Linked DNA regions of Parabacteroides timonensis. The protein of the gene in region 1 interacts with the protein of each later gene in a pairwise test. Links are inferred from orthologs where the notes say so. Each region holds a gene or a part of one and is shown in the gene's direction. Other genes may lie near its edges.

Region 1 (4,113 bases):
TTGTTGACTTAGGCTTTGAGAGCGTAATGCGTTTCTTCTACGAGAAAATCTTTTAATCAGTTTTTGATATGTCTGATATCCAGAAAAAATTTTATGTTCTGCGCGCCATTAGTGGTAAGGAGAATAAGGTAAGAGAATATCTAGAAGCTGAATTGAAGAATACAGACTTGGGTGAGTATGTCAACCAGGTGCTGATTCCTACGGAGAAAACTTTTACGGTGCGTAATGGTAAGAAGGTGATGAAAGAAAGAGCTTACTTGCCGGGTTATGTATTGGTAGAAGCCGCATTGGTTGGAGAAGTTGCTCATCGATTAAGAAACATTCCCAATGTAATCGGATTTTTGGGCGGGTCTGATAACCCGGTTCCGTTGCGTCCTTCTGAAGTTAGCCGTATTTTAGGTACGGTTGATGAATTGCAGGATCAACAGGAAGAACTGGATATCCAATTCTACGTTGGTGAGAGTGTGAAAATCACCTTTGGACCGTTCAGCGGTTTTACAGGTGTGATCGAAGAAGTCAACGCCGAGAAAAAGAAACTCAAAGTGATGGTAAAAGTCTTCGGACGTAAAACACCGCTTGAGTTAGGCTATATGCAAGTTGAGAAGGAGTAACGCTTTTGTTACGAGAAGTGTTTTCTTTCTGTTATTGATGTTATATATCTAAATTTTAGAAAAATGGCTAAAGAAGTTGCTGGACAAATCAAATTGCAGATTAAAGGAGGAGCAGCAAACCCTTCTCCCCCAGTAGGACCTGCCTTAGGTTCTAAGGGTATTAATATTATGGAGTTTTGCAAGCAATTTAATGCCAGAACCCAAGACAAGGCTGGTAAAGTATTACCTGTGGTAATTACTTACTATGCTGATAAGTCTTTCGACTTTGTCGTTAAAACCCCTCCTGTTGCTATCCAGTTATTGGAAGCATCCAAACAGAAGAGTGGTTCTGCAGAGCCGAATCGTAAGAAGATTGCTGAAATCTCTTGGGATCAGGTAAAAACTATCGCAGAAGACAAAATTGTCGACTTAAACTGCTTTACTGTTGAAGCTGCCATGAGAATGGTTGCCGGAACAGCCAGAAGTATGGGTATCACTGTTAAAGGGACATTCCCGGGTAATAATTAATAAACTTCAATTGAAATGAGTAAACTGACAAAAAATCAAAAGTTGGCTTTAGGCAAGATTGAAGCTGGGAAAGCATATACGTTAAAGGAAGCATCAGCATTAGTAAAAGAAATTACTACTTCTAAGTTTGATGCATCTGTAGATGTGGATGTTCGTTTAGGTGTTGACCCCCGTAAAGCCAATCAAATGGTTAGAGGTGTTGTTTCATTACCTCACGGAACAGGTAAACAAGTTAGGGTTCTCGCATTATGTACACCAGACAAGGAAGCTGAAGCAACTGCTGCTGGAGCTGACTATGTTGGCTTGGATGAGTATATTGACAAAATTAAAGGTGGTTGGACTGATATTGACGTGATCATCACTATGCCTTCTATCATGGGTAAAATCGGTGCTCTGGGTAGAGTATTAGGCCCTCGTGGTTTGATGCCTAACCCTAAAAGCGGTACGGTTACCAATGAAATCGGCAACGCAGTGAAAGAAGTTAAGCAAGGTAAGATCGACTTTAAGGTGGACAAAACCGGTATCGTTCATACATCAATCGGAAAGGTATCTTTCAATGCCGATCAGATTCGTGATAACGCCAAGGAATTTATTTCAACTCTTTTAAAGTTGAAACCGTCTGCAGCTAAAGGTACATATATAAAGAGCATTTATCTTTCTAGTACAATGAGCGCGGGTATTAAAATTGACCCGAAATCAGTTGAAGAAAACTAATTTAAATTTATTGCACAATGAAAAAGGAAGATAAAGGCATAGTAATAAGCCAGCTTACAGAAACTGTAAAAGAATATCCTAATTTCTATTTGACTGATATCGAAGCATTGAATGCTGAGAAAACAAGCAAATTGAGAAGAGAATGTTTCAAGCAGGAAGTAAAGTTGGTTGTTGTTAAGAACAACTTGCTTAAAAAAGCACTGGAAAACGTTGAGGGGGATTTCTCTCAGTTAGAAGTTGCTTTAAAGGGCAATACAGCTGTTATGTTTTCACAAACAGCTAATGCTCCTGCTCGTCTGATCAAAGAATTTACAAAGGGTGCAAAAAAGGATGAGGTTGCAAAACCTTTGTTGAAGGCTGCCTATGTACAGGAAAGTTTCTACATCGGTGCAGAAAACCTGGAAGCCCTTGTAAATATCAAGAGCAAAAACGAACTTATCGGCGATGTTATTGCCTTGCTGCAATCTCCGGCGAAGAACGTTATCTCTGCTCTTCAGTCATCAGGACAAACTATCCATGGTCTATTGAAGACTTTGGAAGAAAGATAATAATTTAATTTTTTACAGTAAACAATCATTTAAATCATACAAAAATGGCAGATTTGAAAGCTTTTGCAGAACAATTAGTAAACCTGACCGTAAAAGAAGTTAGCGAACTGGCTACAATCCTTAAAGAAGAATATGGTATCGAACCTGCAGCTGCAGCTGTTGCTGTTGCTGGTCCTGCTGCTGGTGGCGCTGCTGCTGCAGAAGAAGAAAAGACTTCTTTTGATGTTATCTTGAAAGCAGCTGGTGCTAATAAATTGGCTGTTGTTAAGGCAGTAAAAGAATTAACAGGTCTTGGCTTGAAAGAAGCTAAAGATTTAGTTGACGGTGCACCTAGCGCAATCAAAGAAGGAATCGCTAAAGCTGATGCTGAAGGATTAAAGAAGAGCTTGGAAGAAGCTGGAGCTGAAGTTGAGCTTAAATAGTATTTATAACCTGGTTTCCAGGTGATTTGGTTAAGAGTCTCCCTTAAAGGAGATTCTTAACCTTTTTGTGTCTATAATTTCAATAAGTTCAATAAATTCCTTACTAGATGTCTTCAACAGCTGAAAACCAAAGAGTTAATTTTGCTTCGATTAAGAATCAGTTTCCGTATCCGGACTTTCTCGAAGTTCAATTGAAGTCATTCCAAGACTTTCTTCAACTTGACACACCTCCTGAAAAGAGAAAGAAGGAGGGATTGTACAAGGTGTTTGCAGAGAATTTTCCGATTGCAGATACCAGAAACAATTTTGTGTTGGAGTTCTTAGATTACTATATAGATCCGCCCCGCTATACGATCGACGAATGTATTGCCCGTGGATTAACCTATAGTGTGCCTTTAAAAGCAAAGTTAAAACTATATTGTACGGATCCGGATCACGAAGATTTCGATACTGTTATCCAGGACGTATATTTGGGCCCGATCCCTTATATGACGGAACGGGGTACTTTTGTTATCAATGGTGCTGAGCGTGTTGTTGTTTCACAGTTACACCGTTCTCCGGGTGTGTTCTTCGGTCAGAGTACACATGCCAATGGAACGAAATTGTATTCAGCACGTATCATTCCGTTTAAAGGCTCATGGATCGAATTTGCAACAGACATCAATAATGTGATGTATGCTTATATCGACCGTAAAAAGAAATTACCTGTAACCACCCTTTTAAGAGCTATTGGTTTTGAAGGCGATAGAGATATTCTTGAAATTTTTAATCTGGCAGAAGAAGTTAAAGTTTCGAAGGCTAACCTGAAGAAACTGATCGGTCGTAAGCTGGCTGCCCGCGTGTTGAAAACATGGGTGGAAGATTTCGTGGATGAAGATACCGGCGAAGTTGTTTCTATTGAACGTAATGACGTTATCATCGATCGTGAATCGGTTTTGGATAGCGATAATATTGAAGCTATTCTGGAATCTGGAACGCAGAATGTATTATTACATCGTGAAGACCAGAATCTATCAGATTATGCAATCATCTATAATACGCTTCAGAAAGACCCCAGTAACTCTGAAAAAGAGGCTGTTTTGTATATTTACCGTCAGTTGCGTAACGCAGAACCTGCAGACGAAGCAAGTGCCCGTGAAGTTATACAGAACCTTTTCTTCTCTGAAAAACGTTATGATTTAGGTGAAGTAGGCCGTTACAGAATTAATAAAAAGTTGAACCTTACTACCAGCGATGATGTAAAGGTTTTAACGAAAGAAGATATAATCGAGATCATCAAGTATCTGATCGAGTTGATCAACTCGAAAGCGA
Region 2 (5,803 bases), on another replicon or contig:
TTCATAACCCAAGAACAAAAGATCTTTAGCAGTGCTACAGTCTACAATCGAAGCCGTTTTACCATCCTTAGATGCTACTAAATACTTATTTGTTTCAATTGAAATAGGCTGTGCTTCTATATTTTTAAGCACAGGGGTAGTAATCATGTAGCAGTAAACGGCTTTCTCTGATGTTGAATTTGCAACAGCACCGCCCTTGATATCCAAATAATTACCAGACGCACCTGTAACAAGAGTTCCTTTTGGATCAGTAGCTGCAGCCAAAGCTGGCGATAAAGTAGAGGCAGCGCCATAAGACCAAACTGTAGCCGCATAATTTAGACCTCTCGTACCGTCATTTGCCCAAACAAGAGTTGTTTTAGCTCCACCAACTTCCCAAAGAAAGGCTTGCAAATCACTTTCCGACGTAGCATTCGTAATATCAGCCAAACTTAACGTCCCAGAACCAACAGTTAAAACTTTAGCCACAGAACCATCTCCTGGTATTTCCTTATTAACAATGATCACTTGATCATTATCAGCAAGATCAGCACCCTTCACCAACACCACACCGGCCTCCGCCGTGAATGTTGCACCGGCAGCCAGAAAGACTGCCATAAGTGTAGAAAACTTTTTGTTCATAATTTAAAATTTAATATTAATAATAGTGTTACTTAAAAAGCCTGTTTCAGAGAGGATGTTTCAACCTTGCCTATTGCTAAATGACTAGCTAAAACGTTCCTTTTTTCTCGTCATTCATTGGAAGGAGAGAAGAGTTAGTTGTCAAAAACCAAATTTTCGTACTCATTTTAGTATTCTGTTGATAAGAAAGTATATACAGTTGGAAATTATTTTTTGTTTTTAATTGTGGATTCAAAACTTATCAGTAATTTTGCTGACGAGAAAAAAGGAACGTTTTCACTAGTCATTGATTTTTCCTATATATTCTTTATATATCAAAGCCTTCACCCTATTTTATCAATTATAATATACTCGTTCGCTCCTCACCTCCCCTTTTTATTATATATAATAATGTATAAGCACACGTTTCTCCTTAAAGCGATGCAACAACCAGAGCTTTTACCGACCATTCTGCCATTATTTCCGCCTTACAATGCGTTCTTACAACTCAGCCTTCACCTTTCACACGCATTATATCTTACTATTTTACAATCTATTACAGTGACACCACACTGTTTTTTTGCTTTCACCTCCGGCTTCACCCCCGTCTTTGTCGTTTTTCTATCCTAACTTTACATCAGGAGGGGAAAAAGGCCCTCTTGCCCCCCAGTCTTTCCTGCTCAAAAGAATTAAGCAATTAGCAAAGGAAAACTAAAGTTTTACATCATGACAAATAATTCCTTTTCTCCTTACTTTTATAAAATAAAGGCTAGCCTTACGTAAATGCAAAGCATGCCTTGCTAATATGTAAGGCATACCTTACCTTTTCGAAACACAAGCCTTACAAATATAAAAGTAAGGAGGAAAAATATTAAATATCAGGAGCCGGAGGCTTCATCTTCCTGTGCCAGAGCCTTAGTTGCGGGCAAAGGCCGGGAAAGAGCGACCGGATCGGCCGGTCGATACAAAGATCAGGAGGACATTTTGGGCTTTCATAGAGACGTGTCACCGGATAATGCTAACACTCAAGCTGTTGTAAGGCGTGACAGGTGACACGTGATGCGTGAATAAATATACAGACGTGAGAAAACTTTCGAACAGGATAGTTAAAGGCATATCTGTTTTAGAGATTGAGGCACTCGTTTCCAAACAAAAATAGTACCTTTGTTAGATCAAAATAAAAAGTTTTTCAATCATATATGGAACCATTTATACATCTACACGTACACACCCAGTACTCGTTACTGGATGGTCAAGCCTCTATTGATGCGTTGATCGACAAAGCGCAAAAAGACGGCATGAACGCAATAGCCGTTACCGACCACGGTAACATGTTCGGTATAAAAGAGTTCTTCAACAAGGTTTCCAAAAAGAACGGGAAGCCGCTCGGTGCTATCAAAGATCTGGAAAAAGAACAGAAAGCACTCAAAGGGAAAGAAGAACTTACTGCCGAAGAACAGGCACGCCTGGGAGAGATCCCGGCTTTAATAGATGCTGAAAAGAAAAAAATATTCAAACCCATTATAGGCTGCGAATGCTATTGCGCCCGCAACGGCCGGCATAATAAAAGCCTCAAGGAAGACCGTAGCGGTTACCACCTGATCGTATTGGCAAAGAACATGAACGGTTATAAGAACCTGATCAAGATGGTATCTATTTCGTGGACCGAAGGTTTCTACGGACGTCCGCGTATCGACCACGAATTGCTCGAAAAATACCATGAAGATCTGATCATCTGTTCGGCCTGCCTGGGAGGAGAGATTCCACAGCACATCATGCACGGCCAGATCGACAAGGCGGAAGAGTCTATCAAATGGTTTAAAAATCTGTTTGGCGAAGATTATTACCTGGAAATGCAACGGCACGAAACACACGACCCGAATGCCGACTGTACCACCTATCCCAAACAGCAGGAAGTCAACAAGGTAATGATCGAACTCGCACACAAACATAACGTCAAGCTGATCGCCACCAACGACGTCCATTTCGTAAACGCAGAAGACGCCGAGGCACACGACCGCCTGATCTGCCTGAGTACCGGAAAAGACCTCGACGACCCGACCCGTATGCGCTATTCCAAACAGGAATGGATGAAAACGACAGCCGAAATGAATACCATCTTTGCCGATATACCGGAGGCCCTCAGCAACACGCTCGAGATTGCCGACAAAGTGGAGTTCTACTCGATCGACAGCGGCCCTATCATGCCGACCTTCGCTATTCCCGAAGAGTTCGGAACGGAAGAGTCATACCGCGAAAAGTTATCCGAACAGGAGTTGTTCGATGAGTTTACCCGCGATGAGAACGGGAATGTGGTACTGAGCGAAGAAGATGCAAAAGACAAGATAAAGAAACTGGGCGGATACGATAAACTCTACCGTATCAAGTTGGAAGCCGACTATCTGAAGAAACTGACTTACGACGGAGCCAGAGAATGCTATGGTGAAGATCTGTCGGAAGAAGTAAGGGAACGTCTGGATTTCGAGTTGCACATTATGAAGACAATGGGTTTCCCCGGATACTTCCTTATTGTGCAGGACTTTATTAAAGCAGCCCGCGAAGAGCTGGGTGTATCGGTAGGTCCGGGACGTGGTTCGGCTGCCGGTTCGGCAGTGGCTTACTGTCTGGGGATCACCAAGATCGACCCGATCAAGTACGACTTGCTGTTCGAACGTTTCCTGAATCCCGACCGTATCTCCCTCCCCGATATCGATACCGACTTCGATGATGACGGACGCGGCGAGGTGTTGCGCTGGGTAACGGAGAAATACGGAGCCGACCGGGTAGCACATATTATTACGTATGGCACAATGGCAACCAAATCGGCTATCAAGGACGTTGCCCGCGTGCAGAAACTACCGCTTTCCGAATCTAACCGCCTGGCCAAGCTGGTGCCGGATAAGATTCCGGATATGAAGAAGTTTAAGTTGAAAGATGCCATCAATTACGTACCCGAACTGCGCGAAGCGGCCACCGGAAGCGATCCGCTGGCACGCGATACCTTGAAATATGCACAGATGCTGGAAGGTAACGTGCGTAATACGGGTGTACATGCCTGTGGTGTAATTATCGGACGGTATGATATATCCGACGTCGTTCCGGTAAGTACCGCAAAAGATAAAGAAACCGGCGAAGAGATGCTGGTTACCCAATATGAAGGTTCTGTAATCGAGGAAACCGGACTGATCAAGATGGACTTCCTGGGACTGAAAACCTTGTCCATCATCAAAGAAGCCATCGAAAATATCCGTCTGACGACCGGACACGAGCTCGATATCGACCATATCAGCCTGGAAGATCCGAAAACATACGAATTGTATTGCACCGGAAAAACAACCGGGACATTCCAGTTCGAGTCCGCCGGTATGCAAAAGTACCTGAAAGAGCTGCAACCTTCCAAGTTTGAAGACCTGATCGCCATGAATGCCCTGTATCGTCCGGGGCCTATGGATTATATACCCGACTTTATCGACCGTAAGCACGGGCGTAAACCGATCGAGTATGATATCGCCGTCATGGAAAAATACCTGAAAGACACCTACGGCATTACAGTCTATCAGGAACAGGTCATGCTTCTGTCGCGTCTGTTGGCAAACTTCACCCGTGGTGAGAGTGATGCCCTGCGTAAGGCGATGGGTAAGAAGTTGATCGACAAGATGAACCACCTGAAATCGAAGTTTATGGCAGGTGGCCAGGCAAACGGTTATGAAGCGAAGACACTTGAAAAGATCTGGTCCGACTGGGAAAAGTTTGCTTCTTATGCATTCAACAAAAGTCACGCCACCTGCTACTCGTGGGTCGCTTACCAGACCGCATTCCTCAAAGCGAACTATCCGTCCGAATACATGGCAGCCGTACTGAGCCGAAGTTTGTCCAATATCGTGGATATCACGAAGTTTATGGATGAATGTAAAGCGATGGGGATACAGGTATTGGGGCCTGATGTGAACGAATCTATCCTGAAGTTCAGCGTCGATAAAAACAAGAATATTCGTTTCGGACTGGGAGCCGTGAAAGGTGTCGGCGAGTCGGCCGTACTGAATATCATTGAAGAACGGAAGAAAAACGGACCGTATAAGAACATTTTCGACTTTGTTGAACGCGTCAACCTGACATCGTGCAATAAGAAGAACATCGAATCATTGGCTTTGGCGGGTGCATTCGACAACTTCGGCATCCAGCGCGAACAGTTCTTTGCCGAAACAGGCAAAGGTGAACTCTTCCTGGATACGCTGGTACGCTATGGTAATAAGTTCCAGATGGATAAAAGTTCTGCCGCCAACTCTTTATTTGGTGGCGACGATCTATTGGTAGCCATTACCAAACCGGAAATTCCGGTTTGCCAGCGTTGGAGCGACCTGGAACGTTTGAATAAGGAAAAGGAACTGGTAGGTATCTATCTCTCCGCTCACCCGCTGGACGAATATCGCATCGTATTAACCTATGTATGCAATACGGGAATGGCAGAGATCAACGACCGGGAAAGCCTGAAAGGGCGCGAAATACTACTGGGCGGTATCGTTACCGACTTCCGTGAGGGAATGACCAAGACAGGCAAGCCTTATGGAGTGGTTAAAATTGAAGACTTTACCGGCAGTGGGGAGATTGCTTTATTCGGTAACAACTATATAGAATACAGTAAATATTGCAAACTGGGTATGTATCTGCTCATCAATGCCCGCGTAGAGCCCCGACGTTGGAATGAGAATGAACTCGATTTCAATATCGGTTCGATCCGTTTGTTGCAGGATGAAAAAGACAAGCTGATCGAAAAGATCAGTATCACCTTGCCGATCCACGACCTCGACGAGCCTACAGTCAATGAATTATCGGTGTTGATCAAAAACAATCCGGGACAGAGCTTGTTATATTTTAGAGTGGTTGATGGCGAACATAACATTTCACAAAATTTCTTTTCGCAGAATATCCGGCTGAATGTAACCGGTAAGTTAGTGGAATTCCTGCAGGAGAACGAAAATATTGATTTCAAAATTAACGGCTAAAGTTGTACGGTGTAGAAAGAATTAGTACTTTTGACACCTCGAAAAGGGAACAATTTAAATTAGATATATAATTATGGCACTAGAAGTTACAGATGCAAATTTTGAGGAGTTGGTAAACTCAGGCAAGCCCATGGTCGTTGATTTTTGGGCAGAATGGTGCGGTCCTTGCCGTATGGTAAGTCCGATCATCGATGAATTGG
Region 3 (4,263 bases), 920 kb from region 1 along the record:
CAAAGTCGTGCAGCAGGGAATCTACTTCAACTACGATTGGGGCGGGGGGAAGAACTGGACGTTTCAGGTGATGCAGAACCTCGGTGCCGACATGTTCGCGGGCTATTTCCACGACTTCAGCCCCTACATCGAAGGAAGGGGTAACACCATCTATAACATGCAGGACGGTTGGAACGGTGCGTTCTGGGAGAACACCTACGGCTATGTCCTGCCCGAAATCCTGAAGTCTGAAGAACTCACCGAAGAAAAGTATGCATCCTTTTTCGGAATAGCACGCATCCTAAAAGTAGAAAGCATGCACCGTGTTTCCGATTTGTATGGGCCCATTATTTACACCCAGTTCGGGTCGAAAACCGGATCGATGCCCGACACCCAGGCCGAGGCCTACCGCGCTTTCTTCAAAGACCTCGACATCGGGATCGAAAAGATACGCGAATACCAGGAGGAAAACCCGAAGGTGGAGAACTTTGCCAAGTTCGATTTCCTCATGCCCAAGGCCAAACGTACCTACGACGAGTGGATCAGGTTCGCCAACTCCCTGCGTCTCCGCCTGGCTGTCCGCATCGCGATGGCCGACCCTCAGCTGGCCGCTTCACAGGCACATAAGGCCCTGGCCGACAGGGGCGGACTACTGGAGAACGACGACGATATCGTAGCCGTCTCGACCGCCGGCAGCGGCTACAACAATCCCCTGGGGGAGATCAGCGTAGCCTGGGGCAGTGCCATCATGAACGCTAACCTTGAGTCGTATATGGGAGGCTATGAAGATCCCCGCTTGCCCCACTACTTCAAGAAGGCTCTCGGCGGCAAAGGGGAGGAGATCGTGCGCGTGGGCGGCACGTTCAAGGGCATGCGTCAGGGAACGGGTTTCAACCATAAGAATTACAGCGAACATTCGAAGAGCACCATCACCCAATCGACCGACGCAGTGTTGATGACCGCCGCCGAAGTCTGGTTCCTGCGTGCCGAGGCAGCCCTGCGCAAATGGTCGGCCGAGGACGTGCAGGCCTGCTACGAGAATGGCGTGAGAGCCTCCTTTGCGCAGTGGAGTGCCGGCGATGTGATGCCTTACCTCAACAGTACCCGTACACCGAAAGGGTATCGGGATGCCTTCAACGCCGCCTTCGACGCACAGGCCATGAGCCGCATAACGCCGGCCTGGGACGAAACGGCCACGGACGAAGAGAAGCTCGAACGGATCATCACCCAGAAATGGATCGCCTGTTACCCCGAAGGCTGCGAAGCCTGGGCCGAACAGCGTCGCACGGGTTATCCGCGTCTCTTCCCCGTTCTGGTGAATGCCAGCCAGGGGACGGTCGACACCAACCTGGGCCCCCGCCGCCTGAACTTCATGGTTGGTATCAAGGCCTCCAACCCCCAGCAGTACACCGCCCTGGTCAATGCCCTCGGAGGTCCCGACCATTGCGGCATCCGCCTGTGGTGGGATACGGGAAGGAATTTCTGAAAATTCACCAAATCAGTAATATTGGTAATAATAACTGTAATTTATATTACATTATTTCTTTTGGCTCCCTTACCTTTGTATCGGTAATAAAATAGTATATTTACCGCTCAAAATAAATGAAGCAACCTATGTCGATAAAACGTTTTGGCGTCTCCCTCGAAGACAACCTGTTAGAATCGCTCGACCAGTATGTGGACGAAAATGGCTTTGCCAACCGCTCACAGGCCATTCGCTTCCTGATAGAAAAGAACGTGGCCGAGAAGAAATGGCAATGCAATCACATCGTGGCCGGCACTATCATCATCATGTATGACCAGGAGAAGACCGCCATCGCTTCAAAGATCGTGAGTATCCAGCAAGATTACCAGGATGTGATACTCTCTTCCTCCCAATATTATGTCAATCAGAATTTCTGCCTTCATATCGTTACCGTGATGGGAACTGCCCACCGCCTGACCGAACTGTCGGATAAACTGACTGCCATCAAGGGGATTAAACACGGCAAACTGGTGATGAGCCGGGCCGATTAATTATATTTTTTTGCATCCAAAGTAACACGATTTTGTTTATTTGTGTTACTTTGTGCCGCGAAACAGATGACAAATATTATACAAGTTAATTTATGAAGAAAGGATTTTTACTCATTCCGGGGCTACTGTTCAGTACGTTAGCCTACTCCTCCGAACCGGTAGAACCCATCGAACCGCTGGGAATAGACAGCCTTATCAACTTGAAGGGCGTTGTGATCTCGGCCAACAAGATACAGGTAAACCGCAACAGCGTCCCACTTTCCATCTCGGTGATCGAGCGCGACGAGATAGAGGCCAGCAGCGAGTCGGCCCTGCTTCCGGTGCTCTCGCAGCGTGTCCCCGGACTCTTTGTGACACAGAAAGGCATCACCGGCTTCGGGGTGAACGACGGATCGGCCGGGACGGTCAACATCCGTGGCGTAGGGCAGGGCAACAAAGTCCTGATGCTCTTCGACGGACAGCCGCAGTGGGCCGGTATCTTCGGACATGCGCTACCCGACACCTATGTGGCTTCCGACGTGGAACGGGTGGAAGTGATCCGTGGCCCGGGCTCCTTGATGTACGGTTCCAACGCGATGGGCGGCGTGGTGAATATCATCACCCGTCACCATAAGCAGCAGGGACGGCGCACTCAGGCACGTATCATGTACGGTTCCTACAACACGCAGAAGTATATGGTGAACAACGGTTACAACCTCGGCAACTTCAGCAGCTTCATTTCCGTGAACCACGACCGTACGGACGGCCACCGGCCCAACTCCAAATTCCATATCACCAACGGCTTTGCCAACCTGGGGTATAAGATAAACGATCACTACCGCGTGACGGGCGACCTGAGTCTGGCCAAGTTCAAGACCCAGAACCCCGGTACGATCGACGAACCGGTGCTCGACTACCTGGTAGACGTGTTGCGCGGTACGACCTCTTTCGCGCTCGAAAACCATCACGAAAAGACAAGCGGTGCCCTGCGTGTGTTCTACAACTGGGGAAATCACGAGGTGAATGATGGCTACAAGCCCGGCGGAACACCCCGCTCATACCTCTTCCGTTCGGACGATCATAACACAGGTGTCCTGCTTTACCAGTCGTTCCGTCTCGTCGAAGGCAACACCTTTACGGCCGGTATCGACTATAAAAACTGGGGCGGACATGCGTGGAACGACAGCATCAGCGGCCCGAAAGGCGAACTGATCGACAAATCTGTCAACGAAGTGGCCGGCTACGTCATCATGCAACAAGACCTCTTCGATATGTTAAGCATCAACGCTGGTGTGCGTTACGAGCATAACAGTGTGTTCGGGGGCGAATGGGTTCCGCAGGCAGGCCTTACCTTCCGTCCGCTGGAGGGCAATGTGATCCGTGCTTCTTTCTCGAAAGGTTTCCGCAGTCCTAATATCCGCGAGATGTATATGTGGGGGGCGGCCAACGACGAATTGAAACCGGAAAACATGTTGAATTACGAGCTTGCTGTCGGACAGTCGTTCCTGGATGGACGCTTGTATGGCGAGGTGACGGCTTTCTTTATCGACGGAAAGAATATGATCGAGGCTGTCATGGTAAATCCTCCGAATGATTTTCCGAAGGAAAATCGTAATGTCGGAACCTTCACCAACAAAGGTATCGAGTTCGAGGGCCGCTACCAGATCCTCGGAAACCTCAGCGTCGATATGAATTACAGCTACCTGCATACCAGCAAGCCGCTCTTGGCTGCCCCGGCCCATAAGCTCAACGTGGGTGCAACCTATGCTCCCGGACGCTTCACTTTCAACGCGAATTTACAATCGGTATATGATCTTTATGTGAGAGTGCCCTTAGAAGGGGTTTCCGAAGTCAAGGAAAATTACACCGTTCTCAGCGCCCGTGCCGCCTACCGGTTCGGCAGCCGCGACAAAGGCTTGAACCTGTTTGTGAAAGGGGAGAACCTGACGGCTACCCGTTATACGATCAATTACGGTTTTCCGATGCCCAAGGCTGTGTTCATGGGTGGCATAGATGTGACATTCTAGTTCTCAGTATAATAAATTACTTATCAGGAGGCTATTCCAGTGTTTGGGACAGCCTCTTTTTTTGTATAAAAGTTCTTTTTTTATATGATGTATTAATATATGTGAAATATTGTCCGCTGCTTTTGTGTTTATCTGATCGAATTGTAAAAGGTATTGGTATAAATGTATACTATAATCCTTTTGAATTTCAAAGCCGCGTTAATCTATTTAAATTAACGGTAAATGCTGTGAGAAAAAAGTAAATTTGTCCCGATTCGATAGC
Region 4 (4,273 bases), on another replicon or contig:
ATCGCTCGGAACATTATCCGCAGCAACTCTCCGGCGGTCAGCAGCAACGTGTAGCTATTGCCCGTGCCATTGTTACAAATCCCAAGGTCATCCTTGCAGACGAACCGACCGGAAACCTGGACTCTGTAAACGGTAATGAGGTGATGAATCTGCTTCTCGAATTGAACAAGGAAGGTTCAACCGTTGTCATGGTAACCCACTCGGAAGAAAACGCCCGGATGGCAGGACGGCTGATCCGTATGATGGACGGAAATATCCTGACGGAAAGCCATAAATAATATACAATGATATTTCTGCCTCGCCTAGCTGTTTGTGCTTCGCTGAAAATGTTGTACCTTTGCTCCCTCGAAAAATAAACGGCACATGAATAAGATCCGATTAAAAGATAAAGAATTCGAACTGTTTATCCCGGAGAAGGAGATCAAAGAGGCCATTGCGAAGATGGCTGAACAGATTAAAGCAGATGTGGGGGATAGCAATCCTCTGTTTGTAGGCGTATTGAACGGAGCGTTTATGTTTACCGCCGAACTGATGAGGCAGATGGATATGCACTATGAAATTACATTTGCCCGTTATTCTTCTTATCGGGGACTCAATACCACCGGAGTTGTTCGCGAGATCATGCCGGTGCAGGCCGATGTGAAGGGACGTACCCTGATCCTCCTGGAAGATATTATCGATACCGGCTATACTATGCAGTTTGTGATGGATAAGTTACGGAATGACGGCGCTGCCGATGTAAAGCTGGCAACCATGTTGTTTAAACCGGATTCCCTGAAATGTGATTTGAAGCCCGACTATGTCGGCCTGCAGATCCCCAGTGATTTTATCGTAGGTTACGGCCTTGATTACGACGAGATGGGACGTGCTTACCGGGATATATATAAAGTGATAGGTTAAAAGGATATACATTTATATAAATAAGAAACAATATTATGTTGAACGTTGTTATTTTTGGAGCTCCGGGTTCAGGAAAAGGAACACAGAGCGAGTTGATTATTAAAGAATATGGTTTGGATCACATTTCAACAGGTGATGTATTACGTGCCGAAATGAAAGGTGAAACCGAACTTGGTAAGATCGCAAAAGATTATATCGAAAAAGGTCAGCTTGTACCGGATGAACTGATCGTCGATATGCTGGCAAAAGTATTAGACAGCAAAGTTGGTTCTAAGGGTGTTATCTTCGATGGTTTCCCCCGTACTATTCCGCAGGCAAAAGCATTGAAAGAAATGTTGAACAAACGTGGTACTGATGTCTCTGTGATGTTGAACCTGCAGGTAGAAGAAGAAGAACTGATCAACCGTCTGTTGGAACGCGGTAAAGTATCCGGACGTTCTGACGACAACCTGGAGACAATTAAGTCCAGACTGGATGTATACCACAATCAGACAGCTCCTTTGGCTGACTATTATGTAGGCGAAGGCAAGCACGTGGGTATTCACGGTATGGGTACAGTCGAAGAAATCTTCGGACGTATTAAAGAAGCAGTAAATAAAGTAAAATAAGAAAGAAATAAAAAATGGCTGAATCAAACTTTGTAGATTACGTAAAGATCTATTGCCGCTCGGGGAAGGGCGGAAGAGGGTCTTCTCACTTTCGTCGTGAGAAATATATTCCGAAAGGAGGCCCCGACGGAGGCGACGGAGGGCGAGGAGGCCATGTGTATCTTCGCGGTAACCGGAATTACTGGACACTCCTCCACTTGAAGTTCGAACGTCATATTATGGCGACAAGCGGTGAAGGCGGTGGTGCCAAACGTAGTTTTGGTAAAGACGGTGAAGACCGTGTGATTGAAGTGCCTTGCGGAACCGTTGTATATGATGCCGAAACAGGTGAATACATCTGTGACGTAACAGAAGACGGTCAGGAAGTCATGCTATTGAAAGGCGGACGTGGCGGACAGGGTAACTGGCATTTCAAAACATCAACTAATCAGGCTCCCCGTTATGCTCAACCGGGCGAACCGGCTCAGGAACGTAAAGTGATCCTGCAATTGAAGTTGCTTGCCGACGTTGGTCTGGTAGGTTTCCCGAATGCAGGAAAGTCGACTTTGTTGTCTGTCGTATCGGCAGCCAAACCGAAAATCGCAAACTATCCGTTTACGACACTCGAACCGAACCTGGGTATCGTTAGTTATCGTGACCACCGCTCGTTTGTGATGGCCGATATTCCCGGTATTATCGAAGGGGCCAGTGAAGGCAAAGGACTCGGACTTCGCTTCCTTCGTCATATCGAACGTAACTCGTTACTTCTCTTTATGATCCCGGCAGACTCTGACGATATAAAGAAAGAGTATGAGATCCTTCATAACGAACTGGTTAAATACAATCCGGAATTGCTGACTAAAAGCCGTGTGTTAGCTATTACCAAAAGTGATATGTTGGACGATGAGCTGATGGAAGCACTGGAACAGGAATTACCGGAAGGTGTTCCGCATGTGTTTATCTCTTCGATCACCCAACAGGGTATTACCGAATTGAAAGACTTACTCTGGAAGGAGCTGAACAAAGAAACCTTCCATGAAGTCGAACGTATCGTTCATAAAGATATCGATGTAAGTTCGATACAGTTTGACGATGACGACGATGATTACGTCTTTCCTGTTGAAGAGGATGACCCGGACGAAGAATATGAAGAATACGAATGGGATGATGACGATGAAGAAACTGAAAAGTAATAAAGTTGAAATGTTGCAATTCTCCGGATTAAGCGGAGAATGCAACATTTCTCATTTTATAACGACCCGTCATGGTGGAGTGAGCGAGGGTAACTATGCCTTGATGAATCCGGGTGAGTATAGTGGCGACAATCCTGATTCCGTCCGGATGAACCGGCAACTTCTCTCGGATGCAATCGGAATTTCTCCCGAAAGGATTTTTGCTCCTTACCAGGTACATGAAGCGGAGATCGGTTGCATTAATGCCGATTTTCTTTCGTTGACTGCCGTTCGGCAGAAAGAAGAAATGAACGGGAAAGATGCTCTGGTCACAGATATGCCCGGAATATGTATCGCTGTTTCAACGGCCGATTGTGTACCTGTCCTGGTGTATGCTCCTGACAAGAATGTGGTAGCTGCTATTCATGCCGGGTGGCGTGGTACTGTGAAGCAGATCGTGGCAAAGACGATCGGATATATGGTTGCTCATTACGGTTGTGAACCGTCATGTATGTTGGCCGGTATTGCCCCGTCGATTTGTAAGGATTCTTTTGAGGTAGGAGATGAGGTGGTGGCAGCGTTCCAGGCAACCGGAGTCGATATGAACCGTATTATGGAACGGAATATTCAGACTGGTAAGGCACATATCGATCTTTGGGAAGCAAACCGTATTCAGTTACTTCAATCTGGTTTACGGTCGGAACATATAGAAATATCCGGAATCTGCACATTCCAGCACCACAATGACTTTTTCTCAGCCCGCCGGTTGGGTGTCAAAAGCGGACGTATTCTGTCCGGAATAATGATTAAAGACTAACAGTATTATGATACACGTTTCCATCTCAGAAGAAATAATAAAAGCCTGCCCGGATCTACATGTGGCAGTTGTGGCATGCGACGTAAAAAATACAATATCTGACGAACAGTTATGGAAGGAGATAGCTGAAGTGGAGAATAAGATACGTACGTCCGGAAAGCTGGAGGATATAAATAAATTTCCTCCCATACAAGCTACCCGGCAAGCTTATAAGCGTCTGGGGAAAGATCCGAACCGTTACCGTCCTTCCGCAGAGGCACTCCGTAGGCGGATATTCCGGGACCTGCCTTTATATAAGATCGATACATTGGTCGATATAATCAATCTGCTGTCTATCCAAAGCGGTTACTCTATCGGGGGATTTGATGCGACAAAGATAGACGGCGACCTGGTGTTGGGCGTAGGCAAAGAAGGAGAGATTTACCACGGGATAGGTCGCGGCGAACTGAATATTGCCGGGCTTCCTGTCTACCGCGATAACCAGGGAGGCGTTGGAACGCCGACCAGCGACGAAGAACGAACCAAGATCGACATGGATACAAGGAAGCTGTTAATGATTATAAACGGCTACTCGGGAAAGGAAGGTTTACAAGAGGCTGTTGCTTATGGGGTATCTCTTTTAACCCGATATGTATCAACAACTAATTTGGAAATAGAGTTAATTACACCTGAAAGTAGAGTTAAATTATTGTTATAAACGTGTTAATTATGTTTACAAACCTCAAAAGTGGCCAGTTTTATGCTAAAAAACATCTATTTCCTTTTGTAGTAACCGATTAATCTATAAATTTGCCCCC

Evidence for each region.
Region 2: the proteins of rplL (region 1) and dnaE interact in binary tests that used the Escherichia coli proteins (3 or more experiments, as listed by UniProt). The link is inferred for Parabacteroides timonensis from one-to-one orthologs.
Region 3: the proteins of rplL (region 1) and nikR interact in binary tests that used the Escherichia coli proteins (3 or more experiments, as listed by UniProt). The link is inferred for Parabacteroides timonensis from one-to-one orthologs.
Region 4: the proteins of rplL (region 1) and obgE interact in binary tests that used the Escherichia coli proteins (3 or more experiments, as listed by UniProt). The link is inferred for Parabacteroides timonensis from one-to-one orthologs.

Annotation. Positions count from the first base shown.
Region 1 is NZ_LT669941.1:2,718,676-2,722,788, reverse strand. What follows is about bases 1,414-4,113. They hold rplL (50S ribosomal protein L7/L12), read left to right. Parts: upstream 1,414-2,424; coding sequence 2,425-2,802; downstream 2,803-4,113. Other genes in these bases: rpoB (DNA-directed RNA polymerase subunit beta), read left to right, coding at 2,910-4,113; rplJ (50S ribosomal protein L10), read left to right, coding at 1,850-2,380; rplA (50S ribosomal protein L1), read left to right, coding at 1,414-1,832. Outside these bases: preprotein translocase subunit SecE, read left to right, coding at 1-56; transcription termination/antitermination protein NusG, read left to right, coding at 69-611; rplK (50S ribosomal protein L11), read left to right, coding at 675-1,118; more of rplA, read left to right, coding at 1,134-1,413. UniProt on the Escherichia coli protein: The binding site for several of the GTPase factors involved in protein synthesis (IF-2, EF-Tu, EF-G and RF3). Is thus essential for accurate translation.
Region 2 is NZ_LT669940.1:388,922-394,724, reverse strand. What follows is about bases 1,414-5,803. They hold dnaE (DNA polymerase III subunit alpha), read left to right. Parts: upstream 1,414-1,799; coding sequence 1,800-5,603; downstream 5,604-5,803. Other genes in these bases: trxA (thioredoxin), read left to right, coding at 5,677-5,803. Also shown: BQ7394_RS25550 (DUF6383 domain-containing protein), read right to left, coding at 1-621. UniProt on the Escherichia coli protein: DNA polymerase III is a complex, multichain enzyme responsible for most of the replicative synthesis in bacteria. This DNA polymerase also exhibits 3' to 5' exonuclease activity. The alpha chain is the DNA polymerase catalytic subunit.
Region 3 is NZ_LT669941.1:1,800,395-1,804,657, reverse strand. Bases 445-3,294 are described here. They hold nikR (nickel-responsive transcriptional regulator NikR), read left to right. Parts: upstream 445-1,593; coding sequence 1,594-1,995; downstream 1,996-3,294. Other genes in these bases: BQ7394_RS14890 (TonB-dependent receptor plug domain-containing protein), read left to right, coding at 2,088-3,294; BQ7394_RS14900 (SusD/RagB family nutrient-binding outer membrane lipoprotein), read left to right, coding at 445-1,465. Also shown: more of BQ7394_RS14900, read left to right, coding at 1-444; more of BQ7394_RS14890, read left to right, coding at 3,295-4,001. UniProt on the Escherichia coli protein: Transcriptional repressor of the nikABCDE operon. Is active in the presence of excessive concentrations of intracellular nickel.
Region 4 is NZ_LT669940.1:1,299,489-1,303,761, forward strand. Bases 742-3,601 are described here. They hold obgE (GTPase ObgE), read left to right. Parts: upstream 742-1,522; coding sequence 1,523-2,680; downstream 2,681-3,601. Other genes in these bases: hpt (hypoxanthine phosphoribosyltransferase), read left to right, coding at 742-900; BQ7394_RS05700 (adenylate kinase), read left to right, coding at 936-1,508; pgeF (peptidoglycan editing factor PgeF), read left to right, coding at 2,634-3,476; BQ7394_RS05715 (B3/B4 domain-containing protein), read left to right, coding at 3,484-3,601. Outside these bases: BQ7394_RS05690 (ABC transporter ATP-binding protein), read left to right, coding at 1-278; more of hpt, read left to right, coding at 364-741; more of BQ7394_RS05715, read left to right, coding at 3,602-4,173. UniProt on the Escherichia coli protein: An essential GTPase which binds GTP, GDP and possibly (p)ppGpp with moderate affinity, with high nucleotide exchange rates and a fairly low GTP hydrolysis rate.